DNA from 2 places in the Variovorax sp. GW821-FHT09B01 genome. Region 1 is predicted to be linked to the other one. Evidence: riboswitches for the same ligand, from Rfam matches in the RefSeq annotation. Region 1 holds a riboswitch; the other holds the start of a gene.
What was found. Region 1 has a riboswitch for manganese ahead of AC07RV_RS15365 (TMEM165/GDT1 family protein). Riboswitches for the same ligand answer to the same signal wherever they lie in the genome.
Positions count from the first base shown of each region.

Region 2: it holds a riboswitch for manganese, as region 1 does, so the genes downstream of both, AC07RV_RS01945 (TMEM165/GDT1 family protein) here and AC07RV_RS15365 (TMEM165/GDT1 family protein) in region 1, are expected to answer to the same signal.

Region 1 is NZ_JBWKPQ010000004.1:180,775-184,441, forward strand. It holds gene lptC (LPS export ABC transporter periplasmic protein LptC) at 1-365, shown strand, start outside; gene AC07RV_RS15355 (SDR family oxidoreductase) at 376-1,164, shown strand; gene rbp (RNA-binding regulator) at 1,236-1,769, opposite strand; yybP-ykoY riboswitch at 2,036-2,143, shown strand; gene AC07RV_RS15365 (TMEM165/GDT1 family protein) at 2,234-2,797, shown strand; gene metX (homoserine O-succinyltransferase MetX) at 2,954-3,667, shown strand, end outside.
Region 2 is NZ_JBWKPQ010000001.1:448,387-452,053, forward strand. It holds gene AC07RV_RS01935 (ATP-binding response regulator) at 1-43, shown strand, start outside; gene AC07RV_RS01940 (DUF8696 domain-containing protein) at 154-1,509, shown strand; yybP-ykoY riboswitch at 1,600-1,770, shown strand; gene AC07RV_RS01945 (TMEM165/GDT1 family protein) at 1,781-2,353, shown strand; gene AC07RV_RS01950 (tripartite tricarboxylate transporter substrate-binding protein) at 2,372-3,361, opposite strand; gene AC07RV_RS01955 (alpha/beta hydrolase family protein) at 3,438-3,667, opposite strand, start outside.

The DNA of each region.
Region 1 (3,667 bases):
TGCGCATGCGCTCGGTGTCGCCGCAGGGCTTCACCACCCACGCCACCGCCAACCGCGGGCTGTCGAACTCCGACGGCAGCGAGATCCAGCTGTTCGGCAACGCGGTCGTCATCCGCGACGCGGCCGTCGGCGCCAACGGCAAGACCTCGCCGCGCCTGGAGTTCCGCGGCGACTTCCTGCATGCCTTCCTCGACACCGAGCGCGTGCAGTCGAACAAGCCCGTCACGCTGATTCGCGGCACCGACCAGTTCACCGCCGACACGATGGACTACGACAACCTGACCGGCATCGCCAACCTCAACGGCCGCGTGCGCGGCACGATGGTGCCCTCGGCCAAGGCGGCCGGCGCCGCGGGCAAGCGCTGAGCGCCGCGCCATGACCACCGCGCCGTCGCCCCTCGTCTTCATCACCGGCGCCTCCAGCGGCATCGGCCAGGCGCTGGCCGCGCGCTTCTACGACGCCGGCTACCGGCTGGCGCTGGTCGCGCGCCGCACCGGCGAGATCGAAGCCTGGGCCAACGCGCGCGGGCTCGACCGCGGCCGCTACCTGATCTACAGCGCCGACGTCGCGCGCACCGACAGCATCGTGGCCGCCGGCGCCGCCTGCATCGAACGCCAGGGCGTGCCCGACGTGGTGATCGCCAATGCCGGCATCAGCGTGGGCATCGACACGGCGGAGCGCGAGGACCTCGACGTGCTGACGCAGACCTTCGCTACCAACAACGTCGGGCTGGCCGCCACCTTCCATCCTTTCGTGCGCGCGATGGTGCAGCGCGGCAGCGGGCGGCTGGTCGGCATCGCGAGCGTCGCGGCCATCCGCGGACTGCCGGGACACGGCGCCTACTGCGCGAGCAAGGCCGGCGTGGTCGCCTACTGCGAAAGCCTGCGCGGCGAGCTGCACGGCAGCGGCGTCAAGGTCGTGACCCTGCTGCCAGGCTACATCGACACCCCGCTCACGCAGGGCAACCGCTACGGCATGCCGTTCCTGATGAAGCCCGAGGCCTTCGCCGACCGCGCGCTGGGCGCGATCGAGAGCGGTGCCAGCTACCGCGTGATTCCCTGGCAGATGGGCGTGATCGCCAAGATCATGCGCATGCTGCCCAATGCGCTGCTCGACCGCGCCGTGCAGGGACGCGGGCGGAAGAAGCGGCGCGGCGAAGGCTGAACCCGAGGCCGTACCGGCTGCGGCAACGAAAAAGGCTCCCGAAGGAGCCTTTTGTCTTTTTGGGAAAGCGATCAGTAGCCGCTGTTGCCGCCGCCACCGTAGCCGCCGCGACCACCGCCGCCGCCGCCACGCGGGCCGGCGCCGTAGGGGCTGCGGAAACCGCCATCGCCACCACCGCCGCCGCCACCACTGCGGCCACCGCCGCCGTAGCCACCACCGCCGCCGCTGCGACCGCCGCCACCACCACCGCCGTAGCCGCCACCACCGCCGCCGCCGTAGCCACCGCCACCACCGCCGCCATAACCACCACCACCGCCGCCGTAGCCGCCGCCACCACCGCTGCGCGGGGGACGTGCTTCCATCGGGCGGGCTTCGTTGACGACCACGCTGCGGCCGCCCAGGGGTTGGCCGTTCATGCCGTTGATGGCGGCCTGTGCTTCCGCTTCACTGCCCATCTCGACGAAGCCGAAGCCCTTCGAGCGGCCGGTATCGCGTTCCATCATGACCTTGGCGCTGGTCACAGCACCGAACTGACCGAATGCCTGCTCCAGATCACCGTCGCGCACCGAGTAAGGCAGGTTGCCGACGTACAGTTTGTTGCCCATCAAGGGACTCCTATAAACACATCAAGAAAAGCGATGGAGTCCCGATTAGCATCACTCAAACGAGAGCCGCCGAGTCGCGCGAAACTGTCCGATCACCCAGTGCCTCCAACCCGAAATGAAAAGGGAGGCTCGTGCATTATGGGTGAAATACAAGAAATGCAAGCAGGAATTTGCTTCTTGCGGTAGCACAGTTTTGGGCTCTTGGAGTTAGCGCACGCTTACTAACCAGGCCCCGAACTGGGCCTATGACACTTAAGGGTTAGAATTCGCCCGTCATTGGGGAGTAGCCGCCTTCCGTCTACGAGAAGGGCCCGCGTCAACAGACTTGTCCTGCCCCACACAGGACATGGCGCGGGCAGTGAAGAACAACACCTGGCGAGACCATTGACCGTGCAACTTCGGGAAATTTGGCCGAAGGTGTTGCACGGTCAATTGCGTCCCTTCGGCCAAGGAACCGTTTTTTCATGGAAGCTTTTCTCGTCGCGACCGGCGTCGTCGCGCTCGCCGAAATGGGCGACAAGACCCAGTTGCTCGCCCTTCTGCTGGCAGCCCGTTTCAGAAAACCCTGGCCGATCGTGGCGGGCATCTTCGCCGCCACCGTCATCAACCACGCGCTCGCGGGCGCGGTCGGCAACTGGATCACCCACTGGCTCGGCCCCGACATCCTGCGCTGGATCCTCGGCGGCTCCTTCATCGCGATGGCGATCTGGATGCTGATCCCCGACAAGCTCGACGACGACGATGCCCCGCGCTCCTCGCACTTCGGCGTCTTCGGCACCACGGTGGTCGCCTTCTTCCTCGCCGAGATGGGCGACAAGACGCAGATCGCCACCGTGATGCTCGCGGCGCGCTTCACCGAGGCCTATTTCTGGGTCGTGGTCGGCACCACCTTCGGGATGATGCTGGCCAACGCGCCGGTGGTCTGGCTCGGCGATCGCATCGTCAAGCGGGTGCCGATCAAGCTCGTGCACTCGATCTCGGCCGTCATCTTCCTGGTGCTGGGCGTGGTCGCGCTGATCGGCTGGTAGCGCCGCCGTCCAAAGCCCGGGGCCCGCCGTCCCGGGCCCGCGGCGATATACTGCCGCTCGCGCCGATTTGCTCCAGCTTGCGGGCGCTTGATAAATACAGCTAAAGACGGATGCCGTGACCCGGCTCGTTTTTGGCGAGGCCGGGTTTTTCATTTCATGTCCTCGTTGGTCGTCACTCCCCAGTCGATGCAGTTCGCGGGCCCGCTGGCCCTGCGCAGCGGCGCGACCATCGGCAGCTACACGCTCGCCTACGAAACCTACGGCACGCTCAACGCGCAGCGCAGCAATGCGGTGCTCGTGTGCCACGCCCTCAACGCCTCGCACCACGTCGCGGGCGTCTACGAGGGCCAGGCCCGCTCCGCGGGCTGGTGGGACAACATGGTCGGGCCCGGCAAGCCGCTGGACACCGACCGCTTCTTCGTCATCGGCGTCAACAACCTCGGCTCCTGCTTCGGCTCCACCGGGCCGATGCACGTGAACCCCGCGACCGGCCGCGTCTACGGCGCCGACTTCCCGGTGGTCACGGTCGAGGACTGGGTCGACGCCCAGGCCGCGCTGCTCGACGCGCTCGGCATCCGCACGCTCGCGGCGGTGATGGGCGGCAGCCTCGGCGGCATGCAGGCGCTGTCGTGGACGCTGCAGTACCCCGAGCGCGTGCGCCACGCGGTGGTGGTCGCCAGCGCGCCCAACCTCACGGCCGAGAACATCGCCTTCAACGAGGTGGCGCGCCGCGCCATCGTGACCGACCCCGACTTCCACGGCGGCCACTTCTACGAGCACGGCGTGATCCCCAAGCGCGGCCTGCGCATCGCCCGCATGATCGGCCACATCACCTACCTCAGCGACGACGTCATGAACGCGAAGTTCGGG
Region 2 (3,667 bases), on a different contig from region 1:
GCTGACGCGACACGGAACGACGCGCGTCCGCAGGCACGCCTGAGCGTCTTTTTTCCGCCGAAAGTCGATGACCTTCGACACTAGATCGCAGGTGTCGCGATCCCTACCGTGGAGGCCTTCTCATCCACTCACTTGAAAGAAGGAAGGCCTCTCATGAACACCCGTCTTGCCGTTTGCCGTGCAGCGCGCACACCCGTCGCGTTGCTGGTCATGAATCTCGTGCTGGTGGCCTGCGGGGGTGGCGGCGGTGGCGGGGGCTTTGCCGGCTTCCCGGTCGCTCCCGCTCCCGCGCCTGCCGCGCAGACACCTCCGCCGGCACCCGCCCCAGCCGCGGCTTCGATCACGACGCAGCCATCGAACACCACCGTGGGCCAGGGCGTGTCCGCCACCTTGAAGGTGCAGGCCGCGCACGCCACGGCCTACCAGTGGCAACGCAGCACCGACGGCGGTGCCCACTGGACCGATGTCGCCGGTGCCACAAGCGACAGCTTCCGCACGGCCGCCAGCCTGCTGGCCGACAGCGGCCAGCAACTGCGCGTGCGGGTGACGGGCGCCAGCGGCAGCGTGACGAGCAGCGCCGCCACGTTGACGGTCAAGCCCTGGGTCGCCACCGTGCTGGCGACGACGGGCGTGAGCTACAGCAGCCCCTATCAGCTCGCACTCGATGCGAGCGGCGCGAAGCTCTACGTGGCCATGGGCGGCAATGGCTCGGTCTATCGGATCGACACCGCCAGCGGCAGCGGTGCCGAGGTGACGCCGGGGACGACGATGAATGCGCCGGTCGGCCTGGCACTGGCGGCCGACGGCACCCTCTACGTGAGCGACCAGCATCGCATCAGCAAGATCGCGCCCAACGCCACGACCGCCAGCACCTGGGTCGGCGGCAGCGCGAGCGGATACGCCGACAGCCCGGCCACCGCGATGTTCAACAACCCCACCGGCATCGCGCTCGACAGCGCGGGCAACCTGTTCGTGGCGGACACGGAGAACAAGCGCGTGCGCAAGGTCGCGGCCGACGGCACCACGAGCACGCTCGCGGGCGACGGCACGCAGGCCTACCTCGACGGCGTCGGCACGGCCGCCCAGTTCGCGCGCCCGCAGGGCCTGGCGCTCAGCCGCGACGGCAAGACGCTCTACGACACCGACACCGACAGTCCCTGCCTGCGCAAGATCGACGTGGCCAGCGCCACCGTGAGCACGCTGCTGGGCGATTGCGCGAACGGCAACGCGGGCGCGGGCGTGGTCGACGGAACGGTGGCCACGCCGGCCAAGCTCGGCTATTCGTACGGCGTGGCGGTGGATGGGCACGACAACGTGTTCCTGACCCACGCCTGGGATGGCGTGGCGCGCGTGGTCACGCCCGCGGGCGAGATCAGCACCCTGCAGGACGGCACCGGCGCGCCGATCGCCTTCAACTTCCCGATCGGCGTGGCGGTGGCCGCCGACGGCACCGTCTACGTGGGCGCGAACCACGGCAACCAGATCCTCAAGCTCACGCTCGCGCCCTGAGCGCGCATGCCCGGTAATGCAACTCGCTCTCGACACGGGGACATTCGTCGAAAAGACGAGGGCGATTCGACGCTCGCCCCTAAGATCGCGGCCTCAGTCATTGGGGAGTAGCTGACCTGCGCAACGCAGGAGCCCGCGTCAACACACTTGGCCTTCGGCCATGGCGCGAGCAGCTTTAGAGCCTGGCAAGACCTTTGACCACGTCACCTCGGTATGGGCCGGGAAGTGGCGTGGTCTTCGCGTCGCTGGCCCAGGGAGTTCTCTTTTCATCATGGAAGCCTTACTCGTATCCACGGGCGTGGTCGCGCTCGGGGAAATGGGCGACAAGACCCAACTGCTCGCGATCATCCTGGCCGCGACCTTTCGCAAACCCTGGCAGATCGTCGCGGGCATCTTCACCGCCACCGTCGTCAACCACGCGGCCGCGGGCGCGCTCGGCGGCTGGGTGGCCCAGGCCATGGGGCCGAACATCCTGCGCTGGGTGATCGGCGCCTCGTTCCTGGCCATGGCCGCGTGGATGCTGATCCCCGACAAGATCGACGACGACGCCGCGAAGACCAAGAGCCGCTTCGGCGCCTTCGGCACCACGGTCATCACCTTCTTCCTCGCGGAGATGGGCGACAAGACGCAGATCGCGACCGTGGCGCTGGCCGCGCGCTATCCCGACGTGGTGCAGGTCGTGATCGGCACCACGCTGGGCATGATGCTGGCCGACGCGCCCGCGGTCTTCCTCGGCGAGAAGATCGCGGCCAAGGTCTCGATGCGGCTGGTGCACGGCGTGGCCGCCGTCATCTTCGGCGTGCTGGGGCTGCTGACACTGTTCAACGTCGGCAACCTGTTCTGAGCCCCGGCGGGCGGCCGCCTACTTGGCGGCGCCCGCCGTGCCCAGGCCCAGCTTGTCGATCACGGCCTTCTCGGTCTTCATGGTGCGCACCGCGTACTGCTTGTAGGCCGCGCTGTCCATGTAGAAGGTCTCCATGTCGAACTTGGCGAGAGACTCCTGGTAGTTGGGCATCTCCATCGCCTTCTTGAAGGCGTCGTGCAGGATCGCGACCACCTTCGGGTTCGCGCCCTTGGGCAGCACCAGGCCGAAGGGCGAGGCCTGCACCATGTCGATGCCCGACTCCTTGAGCGTGGGCGCGTTCGGATACTTCTTCGAGCGCTGCTCGCCCCAGGTCGACAGCAGCCGCAGCTTGCCCTGGTCGACATAGGGGCCCCAGCCCGGCGTGTCGGCGACCGACATCACGTGGCCGCCGAGCACCGCCTGCAGCGATTCGGAGTTGCCCTTGTAGGGCACGTGATTGAACTCCACGCCGGCCTGGATCGCGATCGCTTCCATCGTCAGGTGCAGCGTGGTGAGCGCACCCGGCGTGCCGTAGCTCAGGCGGCCCGGGTTGGCCTTGGCATAGGCGAGGTACTCGCGCATCGACTTGATCGGCGAATCGGCGGGCACCACCAGGCCGAAGGAATAGCCGGCGAGGCCGATCACGTAGCTCAGGTCGTTGGCCGGGTCCCAGTTGAGCTTGGTGGTGTAGGGCAGGCGGAACACCGGCAGCGGCACCTGCGCGAGCGTGTAGCCGTCGGGCGCGGTGGCCTGCATGGTCTGCGCGGGCAGCACGCCGCCCGCGCCGGGCTTGTTCTCGATGATCACCGGCTGGCCGAGGATCTTCGAGGCGTTCTCGGCCAGCACGCGGAAGGGCACGTCGGTCGAGCCGCCGGCGGTGAAGCCGATCAGCACGCGGATCGGCCGCACCGGAAAGGCATCGGACTGCGCGAAGGCGGGAGCGGCGGCGAGGCCGGCGGCCAGCAGCAGGGCGTGCAGCGCACGGCGGGTGAGGGTGGGTTGTTTCATGGCGGGACGTGCGAACGAAGAAAACGGGAAGGGCGGTGCGGCCGCCCCGCGAACGGGACGGGCCGCACCGGCGCCGTCAGGGCGCGGGGCAACCGCCGCGGCTGGCCGAGGAGAACTTGCAGCCGTAGTCGGCGCGCGCCACGGTCGCGGCATCGAGCACCTCGTCGCCGGCCGGCTTCACGCCGTTCTGCTCCCAGTTCGTCATCGCGTCGAAGGCCTGGGTCTGCTCCTCGGTCGTGAAGTCGCAGTGGCTGATGCCGCGGATCGCGCGCTGCACGAGCCACTTCGAGGTGCCCAGCGCATCGG